Regions from separate parts of the Vibrio aestuarianus genome, predicted to be linked through region 3. Evidence: predicted binding sites of a transcription regulator. Region 3 holds the regulator's gene; each other region holds the start of a gene.

Region 1 (6,370 bases), 1.9 Mb from region 3:
CCGTTAATCAGCCACCAGTAGCCGGTAAATGTGAAAAGTGTGGATTTGGATTATTGGTAGAGAAAAAGCTGGCTAGTGGTGTTAAACACCAATGTGCCGATCGAAAATGTGCACATACTCAAGTTGAAAACGAATAAAAAATAGCACGGTTAACGTGCCATTTTAGATCTTAGCGAGAGAATACAACCATCAGCGCATTCTCTAAGGTATTGCTCTATTTTAACTGCTTTGCAAAGTGATGCACGGCAGGAAATGCATTTGCATCCAGTACGTCTGCTAAATGGCAAAGCGTGCGTTGCAGCTCTGCACTGTAGTCAGCGCTGACATTGATGTGTCCCATTTTACGTCCAATACGTTTCTCTTTACCATACCAATGTACGTGACAACCTTCGGTTGCGAGCACTTCTTCAGGTAAGGTATCTTCGCCTAGAATATTAATCATCGATGTCGGGCGAACCAGTTTTGTACTCCCTAAAGGAAGGCCACACACCGCGCGTAAGTGGTTCTCAAATTGACAAGTTTCAGCGCCTTGTTGTGTCCAGTGACCTGAGTTGTGTACGCGTGGGGCAATCTCATTGACCAGTAACGCTCCTTGCACATCAAAAAACTCTAACGCTAAAACCCCAACATAATCTAATCGTTTTGCTACCGCGCTGAACATCTCTTGGGCTTGCTGCTGTAGTTCAAGGTCATCAATGGCTGTCGATAAGCTTAATACACCATCGGTATGGACGTTTTCAGCTAGCGGATAAACGGAAATGCTGCCATCTTTTGCGCGTGCGCCAACCAGCGATACTTCTCGGTCAAAAGGAACAAACTCTTCGGCGACGATAGCTTGAGTTGGTGTTGCGTCGATACAAGCTTGCATTTCAGGCCAAATTTCATCGGCTTGTTGTGCACCTTTTAAACGCCATTGTCCTTTACCATCGTAGCCACCCAAGGCACTTTTCAACACCATAGGAAGGCCGATGTGAGCAATAGCTGCATCGAAATCTTCACGTGAATTAATCACAAAATATTTGGCATTTTTGACGTGAGCTTCATCCAGTAGCGCTTTTTCAAGACGACGATCGCCACCAGCTTTGATAGCTTCTACGCTAGGTAAAAACTTCCCGCTTTGCTCGCAAATAGCGAGAATGTCATGTGGGATGTGTTCAAACTCCGCAGTTATTACATCGGCTTGCTGGATGGCATTCTCTAGCCCGTGACCAATAACATGCAAAGTCAGTGGGTGGACGATATTGCCACTCCCGACATCAAAAGCTGATATTTGAATGTTCAGTGGTGCACCAGCTAAGGCCATCATGCGAGCGAGTTGACCTGCCCCCAATACTAAAACGTGCATAGTATTAGTCCTCAGCTGGGTTAGGGTTAGCTAAGACCGTTTCTGTTTGTTGGGTGCGAAAGGCTTCCACTTTGGTCATTACCGTTTCATCACTGGTTCCAATGATCTGTGCTGCTAATAGCCCAGCATTGGCTGCGCCCGCTTCACCAATCGCTAGTGTACCTACAGCAATGCCTTTTGGCATTTGCACGATAGAGAGTAACGAGTCCATCCCTTTTAAGGCTTTTGACTGCACCGGAACGCCTAAAACAGGTAGGCTTGTAAAAGCCGCTGTCATTCCTGGAAGGTGCGCCGCACCGCCAGCTCCAGCGATAATCACTTTAATACCGCGATCTTTTGCACCGCTAGCGTAATCGGCCAGAAGTTGAGGAGTGCGGTGTGCTGAAACCACTTTGGTTTCGTAAGCGATGCCAAATTGGTCCAACATCTCGGCTGCTAGCTTCATGGTTGGCCAATCGGATTTAGAACCCATGATAATTCCGACTTTCATCTCAAACTCCTTCAAACATCTTAAAATTGGGTGATCAGGTGATTTGCGCGCATTATACGAGTATTTTTTCTTTAGGAAAACGTTTGCGTCGACCTAATTTATCGATTGATACATTTTATCAACAAATAGCTTTAGCCTGTTTCCATCAGAGTTTGTACACTTAGCCTCAAGATCAGATCTAACTTATGGATGTTTTTGTGAATAATTTTGAGCATACCTTGCAAGCATTGCGTGATGGTGAAGTTATCGCTTACCCAACCGAGGGCGTGTTTGGGGTGGGGTGTGACCCAGATAACCCTGATGCCATTCAAAAATTGTTAACGTTGAAGCAGCGCCCAGTGAATAAAGGCTTAATTTTAATTGCCGCATCTTATGAGCAATTGCTGCCTTATATTGATGAAAGCCAGTTGACCAAAGAGCAGCTTGAACGTGTCCATGCTACTTGGCCTGGGCCTGTGACTTGGATTATGCCAACCAGTGATAAAGTGTCGGAATGGGTGAGTGGCCAATTTGATTCAATTGCCGTACGTGTGACGGATCATCCTTTGGTTCAAAAGCTGTGTAATGCTTATGGAAAACCGTTAACCTCTACCAGCGCGAATTTGACGGGTCTTCCCCCTTGCATGACCACGCAAGAAGTCGAATTGCAATTAGGTGAACGACTGGTTGCGATTTTAGACGGTGAGACTGGCGGTCGAAATAAACCAAGTGAGATTCGTGACGCAAAAACATCACAAGTATTAAGACAGGGCTAACCCTGCCAAGGAAGTAAGCGATGCCAACCATTGATAAACAAGCAGTGAAGCAATTTTTGCTTGAGCTGCAAGATTCCATTTGTCTGCAATTAGAGCAAGCCGATGGGCAAGCCCTGTTTGAGGAAGATGCGTGGCATCGCGAGCCGGGAGAGCGACTAGGTGGTGGTGGTCGAACTCGTGTGATGCGAAATGGTCATGTCTTTGAACAAGGTGGCGTTAATTTTTCCCATGTTGCAGGCAAAGAAATGCCAGCATCGGCTACGGCTCATCGTCCTGAATTAGCGGGTCGAAAATTTGAAGCAATGGGTGTTTCATTAGTGATGCACCCTAATAACCCTTATATACCGACTTCACACGCAAACGTGCGATTTTTTATAGCAGAAAAAGAAGGTGAAGCGCCTATCTGGTGGTTTGGCGGTGGGTTTGACCTTACGCCATTCTATCCCTTCGAAGAAGATGCCCAGTCATGGCATGACACCGCGAAACAGTTGTGTACTCCATTTGGTGAGAGCGTTTATGCCGAGCATAAGGCATGGTGTGATAAGTATTTCTTTCTTCCGCACCGCAATGAAACACGCGGTATTGGTGGTTTGTTTTTCGATGATTTAAACGCTTGGGGTTTTGAGCGATGCTTTGCTTATATGCAGGCGGTAGGTCAAGGATATACCGATGCTTATTTACCGATCATTGAACGCCGTAAAGAGATGGAATATGGCGAAAGAGAGCGTCAATTTCAACTTTACCGCCGTGGACGTTATGTTGAATTCAACTTAGTGTATGACCGCGGAACATTGTTTGGTTTACAAAGTGGTGGCCGGACCGAATCAATTCTAATGTCGATGCCTCCTTTGGCTCGTTGGGAATATAGCTATCAGCCTGATGAAAATAGCGCAGAAGCAAAATTAAAACAGTTTTTAGTCCCAAGAGAGTGGTGACAAAAAGCGTATTCCAATGGTAGGGTCACAACAGTGATCCTTTTTGATTTTAGGTAGGCAGGGATATGGCTCATCACATTGATCAATATGCAGTATTTGGTAACCCAATTGGACATAGTAAATCTCCTTTTATCCATACGCTTTTCGCTCGTCAAACCAATCAGGAAATGAAATATCAGGCATTGCTTGCTCCTGTTGATGGTTTTAGGAATGCGGCTGATACTTTTTTTACTAATGGTGGCAGAGGCTGCAATGTGACCGCGCCATTCAAAGAAGATGCTTATCAATTTGCAGATCGCTTAACTGAGCGCGCGAAACTAGCTGGTGCCGTGAATACGTTAAAGAAGCTGGATGATGGTGAGATCATTGGCGATACCACAGATGGTGCAGGGTTAGTTCAGGATTTGTTGCAACACCAAGTGCAAATAAAAGAAGCAACCATTTTATTAATGGGCGCTGGTGGAGCTGCTCGAGGTGTGATTAAAGATCTCTTAGACCAACAACCAAAGAAACTGGTCATCACTAATCGAACTTTTATTAAGGCGCAGCAACTTGCAGATGTTTTCCAAGATTTTGGTGATATCGATGCTATCCCAATGGATCAGATTGATCAGTCATTTGATGTTGTGATTAACTCGACATCAGCGAGTTTAAATGGTGAGTGTCCTGATATTTCCGTCAAAATATTTGGTGATAATACAGTTGCTTATGACATGATGTATGGTAAGGGGCTAACGAGTTTTAATCAGTGGGCGCATAACAACGGTTGTGCTCATGTCTATGACGGCTTGGGTATGTTGGTTGGACAGGCGGCGGAAAGCTTTATGTTATGGCGTGGCTTAAGACCTGGCTCTAGACAGATCCTGAGAGAACTTAGAAAAAACTTAGAAGGACAATAATGAACCAAGCCATTTTATTTCCAGATATGCAACATTGGCATCAAGCAAGTCAAAGTGTGGTGTTTCCTGCACAACATGTGGGAGCGCTGATCGAGTGTGTTGTTTCTATTTCTGTTTTGAGCAAAATTTCTGGTGAAGCAATAGAGAATAGCCAACAAGCTCTTCAAGTCTTCGCACAATGGCGTTTTGATCTGGAAGAGCTAGCGGAAACATTAATAGAAGATGAAGAGTTTAATGTGCAAGGCCAGGTTGAAATTAGCGAGTAGGCTATTCCACTGTTTTGACACTTGATAGATAGTCATTCTTGTTTTGCACATAGTTTGCGGAAGATTTAAGTAAAAAAGCGCGTTCTTTATCAGTTAATGGGCGCGCTTGTTTCACTGGAGACCCAACATAGAGGTAGCCACTTTCAAGTACCTTATTAGGTGGTACTAAACTGCCAGCCCCAACCATAACGTCTGATTCCACGATCACACCATCTAACACTATCGCCCCCATACCAATTAAAACGCGATCATGAATTGTACAACCGTGAAGCATCACCTTATGTCCGATAGTGACATCCTCACCAATCAGTAATGGATAACCGTTCGGGTTCTCTTCGTTTTTATGCGTAACATGTAAAACGCTACCATCTTGAATATTAGAGCGCTTACCAATGTAGATATGGTTAACATCACCTCTGGCAGCCACTAATGGCCATATACTGACATCTTCCTCAAGTACAATATCGCCCACGAGTACTGAACTGCTATCTATATAGACATTGCGTTCAATTTTTGGAGAGATACCTTTATAACTGCGAATCGATGACATAGTCGTTTCCTTTTATAGTGATGGGATGGGCAAATGAAACAGAAATAGTGGTAAAAACAACCTATTTGAATAAAAAACACTCCAACAAACAAAAAATCAAAAAAAAACGCAAAAAGGGGTTGCCAATGTGATGGCGATCTCTATAATGCCGCCTCACTGACACGGCACAGCCAGTAAGGGTTCAAGCCCCACTAGCCAGTCCATCAGTAGGTCAAATCGGTAAGACGAAATAATTTAAAAAAGTGTTTGACACAAAAAATTATCTCGCTAGAATGGCCGCCTCCTTCCAAGGAAGCCACGGCAACCAAACGAAGAACGCTCTTTAACAATATAAACCTATCAATCTGTGTGGGCACTCGTTGATGATAATCGAAAAAGATTTATCAATGAACTGAGTGACCAATCAGAATCAAGTTTACTTGATTTTGGCACAGTCAATTCATTGTTGTTCTGTTGGAACAACAATAGCTTTAAAATTACTTTTTACTTTCGAGTAAGAGCAGTTTTGAAGTCAGTATTCATTGAGCCGGTCTTAGGACCAACAAAACTTTAATTGAAGAGTTTGATCATGGCTCAGATTGAACGCTGGCGGCAGGCCTAACACATGCAAGTCGAGCGGTAACATTTCAAAAGCTTGCTTTTGAAGATGACGAGCGGCGGACGGGTGAGTAATGCCTAGGAAATTGCCCTGATGTGGGGGATAACCATTGGAAACGATGGCTAATACCGCATGATGTCTACGGGCCAAAGAGGGGGACCTTCGGGCCTCTCGCGTCAGGATATGCCTAGGTGGGATTAGCTAGTTGGTGAGGTAATGGCTCACCAAGGCGACGATCCCTAGCTGGTCTGAGAGGATGATCAGCCACACTGGAACTGAGACACGGTCCAGACTCCTACGGGAGGCAGCAGTGGGGAATATTGCACAATGGGCGCAAGCCTGATGCAGCCATGCCGCGTGTATGAAGAAGGCCTTCGGGTTGTAAAGTACTTTCAGTCGTGAGGAAGGTGGTGTTGTTAATAGCAGCATCATTTGACGTTAGCGACAGAAGAAGCACCGGCTAACTCCGTGCCAGCAGCCGCGGTAATACGGAGGGTGCGAGCGTTAATCGGAATTACTGGGCGTAAAGCGC
Region 2 (6,370 bases), 440 kb from region 3:
CATCCAAGTAAACAGACTTCTTCTAATGGCGCATCTTTATTGACTTTGGCTAATGAAATTTCCGGCAATACGGTGTACTCAGAAAAGGTAGAGCAGCCCATGTAATGGAAGATGGGTTGGCCGTCTTTATAAAAGCGGGTGGTGCCATCGGGCATCAATCCTTTACCTTGAGTTTCACGCACCGCTTGGCAAAGGTTAGTTTTACCTGATTGACAAAACTTACACTCACCACATTCTGCGGTGTAGAGAGGAATGACATGATCACCGACATCGACGCTTGTTACACCCTCGCCAACCATTTCGACAATACCACCGCCCTCATGTCCTAAAATGGCAGGAAATATGCCCTCTGGGTCTTCACCTGAAAGGGTAAAAGCGTCGGTGTGGCATACTCCGGTCGCCACAATACGTACCAACACTTCGCCTTTTTTAGGCAACATGACGTCAACTTCTTCGACTTTCAGAGGTTGATTTGGTCCCCATGCAATAGCAGCACGAGATTTAATGAATTGAGGTTGTGACATAATGTTTTCCTTTTCGCCTGAATGGTTGTATCCACTGAGTCATTCGTGTGGCTTTATTAAGCATCACTGATTCAGTCGATGGGCTTTGATATAGGTATAACAGCGAATGTCGCTGAGTGTTAATGACAGTATATTTATTTCTAAAATTTTATAATCAGTATAAAATAAGAATTACTTTTACGTATCAGTAATAATCAAAATGGCGAATTGGGAAGGCATCAATGAATTTGTAGCGGTCGCTGAGACTGGTAGTTTTACATCTGCGGCACACAAACTGGCGACTTCAGTGGCTAATGTAAGTCGTCGTATTGCGACATTGGAAGCGCGTTTGGCGGTTAAATTATTGCAACGAACAACGCGAAAGGTCTCGCTGACTGAAGCGGGGCAACTTTATTATCATCAATGTCGTCAGTTGGTGGAAGGGTTAGAGTTAGCAGAGCTTACAGTAACCCAAATGCAGCAAACGCCCTCTGGCTTATTAAAGGTCACCGCGCCCGTGACGTATGGTGAACAAAAAGTGGCGCCATTACTGAATCAATTTTTACAACAGTACCCTCGACTGGAATTAGACTTGATTCTGACTAACCAAAAGCTCGATCTTATTGAACAAGGGGTTGATGTTGCGGTGCGTCTTGGGCAATTAGAGGATTCGAGCTTTATTGCTAAAAAATTGAGTAATCGGCAGTTGTTTGTTTGCGCAAGTCCTGACTATTTGGCTCAGTATGGTACGCCACATACTTTGTCTGAACTGACTCATCATCAATGTTTACAAGGAACGATGGGATATTGGCGCTTTAAAGATAATCAACGTTCTCGTCAGATAAGTGTTAAAGGTAAAATTAAGTGCAATAGCGGTGTGGCGTTACTTAATGCCGCGTTGCAAGGTATTGGAATGGTACAATTACCAGATTATTACGTAGAGGCATATTTAGCATCAGGTGAGCTGGTGGAAGTGCTATTGCCGTATCGTGATGATCGCGAGGGTGTGTGGGCACTCTATCCTCACAATCGTCATTTATCATCTAAGGTGAGGTTGCTGGTCGACTTTCTTGCTGATGCGCTATAACCCTAACAACGATAACAGAGAAATACGCGAACTATGAATACGAGTTTTACTCCTCAAGATCATCAATTTATGCGCCGTGCTATCGAGTTGGCCGATATAGCGGAACAAGCCGGTGAGGTGCCGGTAGGGGCCGTACTTGTCAAAAATGGTGAGATCATTGCTGAAGGATGGAATTGTTCGATTGGCAGCCACGATGCAACCGCTCATGCTGAAATTCAAGCATTGCGTCAAGCTGGCCATGTGCTCAGTAATTATCGTCTGTTAGACACAACGTTGTATGTCACTTTAGAGCCGTGCCCTATGTGTGCAGGAGCGCTGCTGCATAGCCGAGTAAAGCGCATTGTTTATGGTGCGCCAGATCTTAAAGCTGGGGCTGCAGGTACAGTGCTGAATTTATTTGAAAGCCAAGCATCGTATCACTATGCAACTATTGAAAAAGGGTTGTTAGAAGATGAGTGTCGAACTCAGTTACAGAGTTTTTTTAAGAGAAGAAGAGCAGAGATCCAAACAGCGAAGAAGTTAAAAAGAGAACAAGAGAAAGAGTGAGTTTTTAGCAAACATCTAGCGATGTAGATGTTTGCCGATTGATCTAAGAAGCGAGCAATTGCATAAATGCACGATTACGCCAAATAATTTTCTTTTTATTATTGGCCAGCATGCGCTTACGGCGGTTCGCTGATACGGTTTTACTAAGGTGTTTTGACTGCGTTCTACGTTTAAGCATAAAACAACCTCCTACTGCTAAGTTTTGACAATAATCCCTAACCTTTTAGGGTGCCTTTTGACAATGTAAGTCTGTCTTTATAGAGCCTGATTGTTACCGTAATATGAAACTTGTGAAACGATCTGGCTCACAATTTGATGTATGGGTTGCACACCTGAAAATCAAGTGCGCATTTTTCGTCCATACGAAGTAATCAGAATACATTATTGCGGAGCGCTATTCGCCTCTTTTGCATCTTGAGCTGCTTCTCTTTCGGCATCATCAAGCAGTGTTTCATCTTCAATATTGATTACGACTAAATCAGCGGTGTCAGATTCTGACTGTGACGCATTTTGTTGATCAACGTGGCCGATAATACTTTGATAATAACGACGAATGTTTTCCACATATGCTTTTGCTTCATCGCCCCTTGCGTACCCATAACGCGTTTGGCTGAAGTATTTTTTCTGTCTCAGCAGTGGCAGGCGTTCTTTAACCTCGGTCCACGAATCAGGGTTAGCGCCTTGCAACTTGGTTAAGCGTCTGGCATCCATCATATGTCCATAACCGACATTATAAGAGGCAAGAGCAAACCAAATCTTTTCATGCTCTGAAATTGAATCAGGAATTCGTTTGACCATTCTACGTAAATATTCGACGCCACCTCGCACCGATTGTTCAGGATCGAGTCGATTGGCAACATCAACACTTCTTGCGGTGGGCTGAGTCAACATCATCATGCCTCGCACCCCTGTTGGTGATTTGGCTCGTGGATTCCAATGTGACTCTTGGTAAGCCAGTGCGGCTACTAAGCGCCAGTCAAATTCATCTGAATATTTCTGGAAAAGAGGAGACCACTTAGGTAATCGGCTATCTAAAGCACGTATGAAAGCGCGAGTATCGACATAGTCGAACGTGCCAACGTGTCCAATGTATTTCTCTTCCAAGGCGGCTAAATGGCCTGATTGTTTTAGGTTGCCAAAAAATTCAATCATTAAAGCGTAAAGGCTTTCATCTTCGGAACGTTTAACGTACCAAGCAATCGGCTGATCTTCGGTTAATTCGAAAGCAACCGCTAAATCGGGGTTCACTCGTTGCGAAAGCGAGACTTCAACCGAGTCGGCCATGGTGAAGCGCAATTTGCCTTCAGAGACCTGTTTGAGTAGATCTGTGACATCTGCGTTGCGATCAACGCGGTATTGAAAGTCTGGATGAGCTTGCTTTATGGCATTTAAGGTATTTTCAAAATGAGACTCCTCGACGATAGAAAAAATATCGTTGCCCTGATTCTCTGCTATTAGCTCAGCCTGCTTTGCCAGTAACTGGTCTAGGTTTCTTGGTCGCCACAAGCCTTTTTTATACACCACTTGCTGGCTGACATAGTAGTAGGCTGGCCCTGCCCTAAACCCTTTTAAGTGCTGAGTTGATTGACTTAAACCCGCGGCGATCATGTCTATCTCGCCATTTTTGAGTGCAGGGAACAGGCTCGATAAGCGATAAGCCGGTTTCATCTCTAATTTAACGCCGAGCTCGTTAGCAAAATCACGAGCCAATTCGTAATCTAACCCTGCTGGGCCATCAGGACCAATATAGTAAGAAAGCTGATTGTTAATCGTACCAACACGTAATACACCACGTTCGCGAATATGATCGAGTTCGCTTTTCGGATCGGAATCAATTTGGCAGCCAACGATCAACAAAGGGAGTAGTAACAGAAGTAGTGAGCGATGAAGCTGATTTAAATAATAGTTGGGCATTTAAGGGAGATCTCTTACATCAATTGATACCTTTATATCAAAGGCCGCCATATTGGCAAAGTTCCAGATTAAAAATGGCTGCAAAAGTGTCGGTTGCCGCCTGAATATGGGTGTATTTCAAATTTGACAAAAAAAATGACGCAAACGGTTGCTTTTGGTGTTACGTCACAAAAAGAATTCCTTTATAATGCGCTCGAAAGTTGGAGGTTAAATTGGTATGAATTCAAGTTTGTTGTTTTAACTTATTGTATTTTAAGTTTTTGTGAGTTCATTCCAATTACACCTCAACCCACTGTATAAGAGACCTAAGCACATGAGAATTTTGCGTGGCTCCCCAGCTCTTTCTGAGTTTCGTGTTAACAAACTCGTTGAACTTTGTCGTGAACAGCAATTACCTGTTTCTGGTATTTACGCGGAGTTCATGCATTTTGCCGATCTCTCAGCAGATTTAGACGCTCAAGCACTTGAAAAGTTAGAGAAGCTTCTTACTTACGGCCCAACCATTCAAGAGCATGAACCACAAGGTCTTCTCCTGCTTGTTACTCCTCGCCCAGGCACAATTTCTCCTTGGTCTTCGAAAGCAACAGATATTGCTCATAACTGTGGTTTAGCTAATGTAAAGCGTTTGGAACGCGGTACCGCTTATTACATTGAGTCTGAAGGTGAGCTTTCTGCTGAACAGATCAACGCCATTCAATCGTTGATTCATGACCGCATGATGGAAGTGGTATTTACAGAATTTGAAGCGGCCAATGCACTATTTAAAGTGGCACAACCTGCTCCGGTTGCGGATGTTGATCTATTAAACGGTGGTCGCGCTGCGCTTGAACAAGCAAACGTTACCCTTGGCCTTGCATTGGCAGAGGATGAGATCGATTACTTGCTTGAAAGCTTTGTCTCTAAACTAAAGCGTAATCCAACCGACATCGAATTGATGATGTTTGCGCAAGCGAACTCTGAACATTGCCGCCACAAAATCTTTAACGCTGATTGGACCATTGATGGTGTAAAGCAAGATAAATCACTGTTCAAGATGATCAAAAACACCTTTGAAGTGACGCCAGATCACGTTCTATCGGCTTACAAAGACAACGCTGCGGTGATGGTCGGGTCAGAGGTAGGACGCTTTTTCCCAAATCCAGAAACTCGTCAATATGGTTACAGCCATGAGAAAGCACATATTTTGATGAAGGTGGAAACACACAACCACCCAACAGCTATCTCTCCTTGGCCTGGTGCTTCTACTGGTTCTGGCGGTGAAATTCGCGATGAAGGCGCAACCGGTATTGGCGGTAAACCTAAAGCGGGTCTGGTTGGTTTTACCACCTCTAACCTACGTATTCCAGGTTTTGAACAGCCATGGGAAACAGACTTTGGTAAGCCAGGTCGAATCGTTAATGCATTAGATATCATGCTAGAAGGCCCACTAGGTGGCGCGGCATTCAACAACGAATTTGGTCGTCCAAACCTACTTGGTTACTTCCGTACTTACGAAGAGAAAGTAAACTCTCACGCGGGCGAAGAGGTACGTGGTTACCACAAGCCAATCATGATCGCTGGTGGTATGGGTAACATCCGTGACGAGCACGTACAGAAGAAAGAAATTCCAGTCGGTGCAAGCCTAATCGTGCTTGGTGGTCCGGCTATGAATATCGGCCTTGGTGGTGGAGCGGCTTCGTCAATGGCGTCTGGTCAATCAGCAGAAGATCTTGATTTCGCTTCAGTACAACGTGAGAACCCAGAGATGGAACGTCGTTGTCAGGAAGTGATTGACCGCTGTTGGCAGTTAGGTGATGCAAACCCAATCGCGTTTATCCACGATGTGGGCGCGGGCGGTATTTCTAATGCACTTCCAGAGCTTGTGGATGATGGCGAACGTGGCGGTATTTTCCAACTGCGTGATGTACCAAACGATGAGCCGGGTATGAGTCCGTTAGAAATCTGGTGTAATGAGTCACAAGAACGTTACGTAATGGCTGTTGCTCCTGAAAATATGGCTGTCTTTGATGCAATTTGTAAACGTGAACGTGCACCATATGCAGTGGTTGGGGTAGCGACAGAAGAACGTGAGCTCAAGCTTGAAGATTCACACTTTAACAACACGCCAATCGATATGCCAATGGACATCCTATTAGGTAAAACGCCTAAGATGCACCGTGATGCGAAAACGCTAAAAGCAAACAACCCAGCCATCGATCGCAGTGGTATTGAAATTAACGAAGCGGTTGATCGTGTTTTACGCCTACCAACGGTTGCCGAGAAAACTTTCCTTATCACCATTGGTGATCGCACGGTAACGGGGTTAGTTGCACGTGACCAA
Region 3 (6,370 bases):
CATTAAACCCGTCAAGGACATGGTGGCACACCACAAAAAGAGTATTCTGTTAGAAATACCCAATTGTGGACATGTTTGTAATGTTGAACAGCCGGAGATGTTTAATCGACACTCTATTGAATTCATTCAACAGAATATGTCTCGCTAATTTCGATACGAGTAGACGGTCAATGGGAGCTACTGAACTGAACTGCAATGCCAGCAGGCAGAAAACTGCGGTTCGTTCTCTTCTCCGCATTTTTGGCAGTACCAGTTGGACACATTTTGTTCATGGTTATCGCGGTAAGTTTCTATAACTGCAAGAGCTTCACGTTCTTTATGAGCATCGAGTAGCCATACATAAGGGTTAGTTTCTTCTCCAAAAGGCAATTCACCTTGTAAACCAAACAGGCCTTCTCCCCTGACTTCACACTGAATTTTTTCTTGCTGCAAGAGATGACTGACGATATGTGCTTCTAATAATAAGTTCGAGACGAATATCTTCATGTTGATTGGCTCTAAGTCGTTTTGGTCATATTGTTGAATTTAGATAGACCCCATTTCGCTATCATGGGAAACAATCCAAGCAGTGCAAATGAAAGCAAGACGGACGGTGAAATAATACCAGATAGACTATCTATTTCAGATAACTGTGTGCCTGCATTCAAATAGACAGCAGTGCCTGGCAACATCCCCAACTGGCTAACTAAATAAAAGCGAACAGTGGAAAGTGGTGTTAAGCCCATTAACAAATTGATCAAGAAAAATGGAAAGACAGGTATCAAGCGCAGAGAAAATAGATAGAAAGCGCCATCACTTTCCACACCTTGGTTTATCGCTTTCAGTTTTGAGCCAAATTTGTCTTGCACCCATTCACGCAGTAAAAAGCGGCTGCTTAAAAAAGCTAGGGTTGCCCCGATAGTACTGGCAAAGGAGACTAAAAGTAGGCTAGTCCAAAAGCCGAATAGCGCCGCGCCTAATAAAGTTACCACTGCCGCCCCAGGTATCGAAAATGCCGTGACTAAAATATAGAGCGAGAAATAGAGTGCAGCTGCGCTCACAAAGTTTTGTTCAATATGCTCATTGAGCAGTAATTGCTGTGCTTTGGCGTTTTCTAAGGTTAGATACTGGCCAAAATTCATCGCTAGCAGAATGATGGTAATTAATAGGATTAGACCCAAGACAATTTTTTTATTCATGCTTTTTCTCACCGCGTTTTTACACTAGATATAGTGAATAGGACATGGAAAGTCGAACTTTTATTTCAAAATGGAATAAAAAAGCGCCCGCAATGAAGTGCGAGCGCTTTTTGAAAGGTTGTGGTTAACGTTTATAGATTATTGGCGAGTTCATCACGACGAGATTGCGAAATAACAGACCAGTGTTTTCCTTCAATCGCGCCTTCTAAAGCCCAAAGCAATTCTAAACTGACAGTCGAAGAGTGGGTTTGCTGAATGGCTTTGTACGCTTCTAAAGCACCTTTCGCTTGTAAATCATTAACCGATTCAATACCTGCTTTTTTGAGCATTCTTTCCGTTGCAAGACGCAAATTGGGCAGATCTTTCAAGCGATCTGGCTTTGCCTGAGCTTGAACTTCACGTTCTTGCTTGGCAATTTCAAGTGCGACAGATGCGTCTCTCAAGATTTGTTGCGGGTTGTTCCAGCAATTATCAGGTAATGCAAAATATTTAGTGACGACAGGAAAGCCGCGCTTTTTATATACATAAGGCTCATAGCCCTGCTGTACAAAGCGTTTTGTAGACACATCATCAGCGCGAATGTGAAGTTTATCGTTTACGACCAAAGCAAACATAGTGTCATCGACGAAAATACCGAAACCGCCAAACATTGAACGAGATTTTACTTGTCCAAACTGTTCGAATAGTCGCATTGAATCTTTAAGTACTGGTTTATCCATGTTGTAAATTCTCGGTGTATAGGTAATACGCCACCAAAATCAGGTCCGAGAGGTTAGCAACTCTATGCAGAAAGTGTGTCAGTAAGGAGTAAACTTAATGCTAGTATCATTGCCATCGGCAACCCCGCTACCTACCAATATTTTGGTTTAGGCCGGAGGCTTTGCGTCCCATTCTTTCAAATGGTTTGCCCTGTGCGTGACTTCTAAGAATTAGAATAAATAAAAAATTGGACAAACATCACATTTGTATCTCTTATATGTGATGCCCATCTCAAAAGTTTCATGATTGAAAGTCAAATGTAATCCTAATTTTAAGAATATGGGCAGTTTTGACTTTCGAACGATTAACGAGCAAAAATTTGATTTATTTTTTTATATTTTTAACTGTTTTACGCTCAACAATCTCTGGGTGCATTTCAAAAATACGTCTTTCATGCTCTTTGTCTTTAATGCGTTCTAACAAAATTTCAAATGCATTTTTTCCTACACGGCGCTTAGGCTGGTGAATGGTGGTTAGCGGCGGTGAAAAGTATTCAGCGAGCTCAATGTTGTCATAGCCAATCACTGACATGTCATCAGGGACACGGATACCTTTTTGTTGTAGGCGACTCATTAAACCTAAAGCCATAGTATCGTTAAAACAGAATACAGCCGTTGGACGTTTATCCATTGCTGCGATTTTATCTGCGGCTAATACGGCAGTGTCACACTCGAAGTTACCTTCCAGTATCCAGTTTTCATTCACAGTTAGGTTCGCTTCTGCAAGTGCGCGTTTGAAGCCTTGAATTCGCTCTTGGCAGGCTGCCTTTTCGAAGTGACCACTTAGACATGCAATTTCAGTGTGACCATGATCGATAAGGTATTTGGTCGCTAGATAACCACCTTCTTCAGAATTATCGATGATTTTATCAGCTTGAGAGCTTTCTGGGCCCCAGTCCATTATCACCTTAGGGATATCGGCATGGCGATCGAGCATTTCCAGAAGCTCTTCAGTGAGGTCTGAACACATGACTAACATACCATCAACGCGCTTTTCTGCTAGCATGCGAATATAATCACGTTGTTTCTCATAGATACCGCCCGTGTTACACAAAATGAGCGTATAGCCTTGGCGATAGCAGTAGCTTTCCACGCCATCAATAACTTCGGAGAAAAACAAGTTAGTGGATTGGGTAACTAACATACCGATCGTACGGGTGGTATTACATTTCAAGCTACGAGCCACAGCACTTGGCGCATAGTTGAGTTCCGCTACTGCTTCCATCACTTTTTCTTGTGTAGCTTCAGCAACAAAGCGAGTTTTGTTAATCACGTGCGATACCGTGGTGGTTGATACGCCAGCGAGGCGAGCAACGTCTTTAATCGTAGCCATAAATTCGTTCCTGTCGATAATTGCAGAACGGTTGAATCAGCTTACCATTCAGCAGAGTTAGGCTTATTACCTTGTTAAGATTGAAGCCTAAAAGTAATAAAAACACAAAAACCGCCGGAAACAGCGGTTTGCATCTTAAAAATAATTTTTTATCGTTTTCAGTCAAGATTTTAGTCTGCAAACGTCAATCAGGCAATGAAAAATCTGCTTAATAAATCAGTCAATTGTCACAGTTGACTGATTTATTGTGTATCTATGTAAAGACGCACTAATCGTTAGACAAATACTTGCAGTCCAATTGAAGAAATGCCACTAGCAGTTCGGTTAATGCGCTATAGAACCCGAACTGATCAATTTGTTGGCATCGAAGGCTAAACTGAGGCACCCATGAGAGGATATGCTGTTGGATAAACTCATACTGTTCGACAAAGGCTTGATCTAAATGTTGTTCCTGTTCTAGCTCATTGGATCGAATGATCAAATTCCCCAGAAAATCTAATTCAATAGCAATGTGATCGGCTGGCTCATTCAGCGATGTGCTTACCGCAATGTTATGTGATGCCATTAATTCGGTCATCGCTTTTGCTGGTTCAGCATTGAGAAGACCTGATTGACCAATATAAATAGAGGCATATGGCAGAGCAGAATCTTTATTTGATTTTAGAAAAACATCACAGAAATCAGCGGCAAGCTCTAGTTGAGCATCTTCCCTATCCATGAGTCGATTTAATGCATCGACTAGTTTGTCAATTGCAGGTTTAAGGGTTTGGTTGTCACCTAAGCCAGTAAGAAATGAGCGAATGGCCTGAGTATGGTATTGTTCTAGTTCCTGCTCAGTTAGCTCTTTGACAAATAAGCTCGAAAGCCACCAGTAAATCTCGGCACGCTTTTCATTAAAGGCTTTAGTTTCTTGCATCATCTTGCTCCAAAAATAATTACTCTGCTAAGTTTAGCGAATAAAAATGAATAGCTATCACTATATAAATGAAAAAATATGACAGAAATTGTTATTTAATTAATACCGTCTTGGAAGGTTGTTTTGAATCAATAAACCAGCATTTTTCTCTATTTTTAGCCTGCGATGATAGAATTATGACGATTTATGAATAGAATAAATTTGTACATAGTCTCATACTGAGACTTAGGCATTTCCATATAAATAAGTGGTGTACATGAGCTATCACGTATTAGTTGTTGAAGATGACGCAGTAACTCGCAGTAAACTGGCCGGGTACTTTCAAAATGAAGGTTATACCGTTACAGAGGCGGAGAACGGTACTCAAATGCGAGAGGCGCTTCAGAACAACGTTATTGATTTGATTATGTTAGATATCAACCTTCCGGGAGAGGATGGTTTGATGTTAACGCGTGAACTACGTAGTCAATCTGATATTGGAATCATCCTGGTTACAGGTCGCACGGATAGCATCGATAAAATTGTTGGTCTCGAAATGGGGGCTGATGACTATGTCACCAAACCATTTGAATTACGTGAACTGTTAGTTCGTGTAAAAAATCTTTTATGGCGGATATCGACAGCCAATAATCAATCGACTGTTGGCGATACTTCTCAAAATGGTAATCTCGTTCGATTTGGTGAATGGTCATTTGATATTCAACGCCGTGCACTTAGTCGAAGTGGTGAACCGGTAAAATTGACAAAAGCTGAGTATGAGTTGTTGGTTGCATTATCTTCTTATCCTAACCAAGTACTGAGCCGAGAACGTATTTTGAATATGATCAGTCATCGTGTTGATGCGCCTAATGATCGTACGATTGATGTCTTGATTAGACGGATGAGAGCGAAGATGGAATTTGACCCTAAAAACCCACAAATTTTTGTGACGGTGCATGGGGAAGGGTATATGTTTGCCGGAGATTAGTCGTTTATTTTCGATAAAACACGTATCTCGTTGGGTTATTTGAGATGCCAGAAAATAAAAAACCGAAGTAGAGACTTCGGTTTTTTATGTATCTTACAAATTGCTTTCTTGTTGTGGAGCGTTTTCTAAAGCCGTTTCCTCGTAGCCGGATGCCCAATCACGTAGGTTTTGCCACAATAGCCCCAAGGTCTCATACCAATAGCGCTCCGTTTGTTCTAAGTAGCGAGCTCGAGGTGTGTATTTTTCCCAAGCCTGAGCGATATTGTTTTGCGCTAGATAATTGGTTGGCGCGGGAATAGGGGCGAGTCCTGCCGAGTAAAATTCGTTTAATGCGCGTTGCATATGGCTCGCTGAAGTGACGAGTACTAACTTGCGCTGTTGAACAAAGGCAGCAGCTTGTCTTGCTTCTTCCCATGTATCTTTCGCGGTTTCAAGCAAAATGATATCGGATTTACTCACTCCGAGTGCGAGCGCTACGGTTGCTAACATGCGAGCGTGACTAAATTCGGAGCCGCCAGAGTAACCAGACAAGATTAATTTTGAACCGGGATACATGCGCATCACTCGAATGCCTTCACTAAGGCGCATCAGTGCGGTTCGGCTGAGTTCAGACGTGGGGGGAATTTGATCGTCAACCACATGCCCACTACCAAGTACCATGACATAATCAATCGCTCCTTCACTAGGAAGGAATGCAGAATACTGTCTTTCTAACGGCATCAGAACACGAGTAGCGAAAGGTTGGAAAGAGATCAGGAATAGAGTCGTCAAAGATAACAAGACAATCATACAGCCAGTTTTACGTTTGGCTGTGAACATAATAAGCATTAAACCTACAAAACCGAGGATAAGCATCGCCGGGAGAGGCATTAATAATGAGGAAATAATTTTTTTCAGCTCAAACATAAACAAAATAGTCCGAAAAAACACCACTTGAATATAAAAAGGCATAAAGCCTCTTTATTCCTGCCATTCCTATGACAGAATAGCAGCACGATTCGTTATCATACCCCAAGCGACTGTGACTGAAGACCGGAATTTCGACGATATTGCCCACAAATTTGCAAAAAACATATATGGCTCTGACAAAGGTGAGATACGCCAAGTCATTGTTTGGGAAGATATCGAGCAATTACTCGCCATGTTTGGCACCAACCCCCAACCCTTGCATATTTTGGATGCGGGTGGTGGACTGGCACAAATGTCCCAAAAATTGGC

Evidence for each region. The regulator PurR, encoded in region 3, represses purine synthesis genes. The targets are predictions, from matches to a motif close to TNANGNAAACGTTTNCNTNA.
Region 1: a site for PurR is predicted at 1,907-1,926, ahead of purE (5-(carboxyamino)imidazole ribonucleotide mutase). Genes of this name have one in related genera too.
Region 2: a site for PurR is predicted at 4,187-4,206, ahead of purL (phosphoribosylformylglycinamidine synthase). Genes of this name have one in related genera too.

What each region holds. Positions count from the first base shown of each region.
Region 1 covers NZ_JAKNYQ010000001.1:221,199-227,568, reverse strand. The annotation lists gene MCT08_RS01165 (DNA topoisomerase family protein) at 1-137, shown strand, start outside; gene MCT08_RS01160 (5-(carboxyamino)imidazole ribonucleotide synthase) at 215-1,345, opposite strand; gene purE (5-(carboxyamino)imidazole ribonucleotide mutase) at 1,350-1,835, opposite strand; gene tsaC (L-threonylcarbamoyladenylate synthase type 1 TsaC) at 2,033-2,590, shown strand; gene hemF (oxygen-dependent coproporphyrinogen oxidase) at 2,611-3,525, shown strand; gene aroE (shikimate dehydrogenase) at 3,591-4,424, shown strand; gene MCT08_RS01135 (DUF1488 family protein) at 4,424-4,690, shown strand; gene MCT08_RS01130 (gamma carbonic anhydrase family protein) at 4,692-5,240, opposite strand; rRNA gene MCT08_RS01125 (16S ribosomal RNA) at 5,791-6,370, shown strand, end outside.
Region 2 covers NZ_JAKNYQ010000001.1:2,552,292-2,558,661, reverse strand. The annotation lists gene MCT08_RS11705 (S-(hydroxymethyl)glutathione dehydrogenase/class III alcohol dehydrogenase) at 1-524, opposite strand, end outside; gene MCT08_RS11700 (LysR family transcriptional regulator) at 724-1,590, shown strand; gene tadA (tRNA adenosine(34) deaminase TadA) at 1,624-2,136, shown strand; gene MCT08_RS11690 (hypothetical protein) at 2,180-2,314, opposite strand; gene mltF (membrane-bound lytic murein transglycosylase MltF) at 2,518-4,050, opposite strand; gene purL (phosphoribosylformylglycinamidine synthase) at 4,364-6,370, shown strand, end outside.
Region 3 covers NZ_JAKNYQ010000001.1:2,108,677-2,115,046, reverse strand. The annotation lists gene MCT08_RS09755 (alpha/beta fold hydrolase) at 1-148, shown strand, start outside; gene MCT08_RS09750 (putative signal transducing protein) at 178-486, opposite strand; gene MCT08_RS09745 (TVP38/TMEM64 family protein) at 498-1,190, opposite strand; gene MCT08_RS09740 (TfoX/Sxy family DNA transformation protein) at 1,310-1,897, opposite strand; cyclic di-GMP riboswitch class I at 2,012-2,097, opposite strand; gene purR (HTH-type transcriptional repressor PurR) at 2,262-3,269, opposite strand; gene torD (molecular chaperone TorD) at 3,538-4,185, opposite strand; gene torR (two-component system response regulator TorR) at 4,442-5,152, shown strand; gene elyC (envelope biogenesis factor ElyC) at 5,246-6,058, opposite strand; gene cmoM (tRNA uridine 5-oxyacetic acid(34) methyltransferase CmoM) at 6,174-6,370, shown strand, end outside.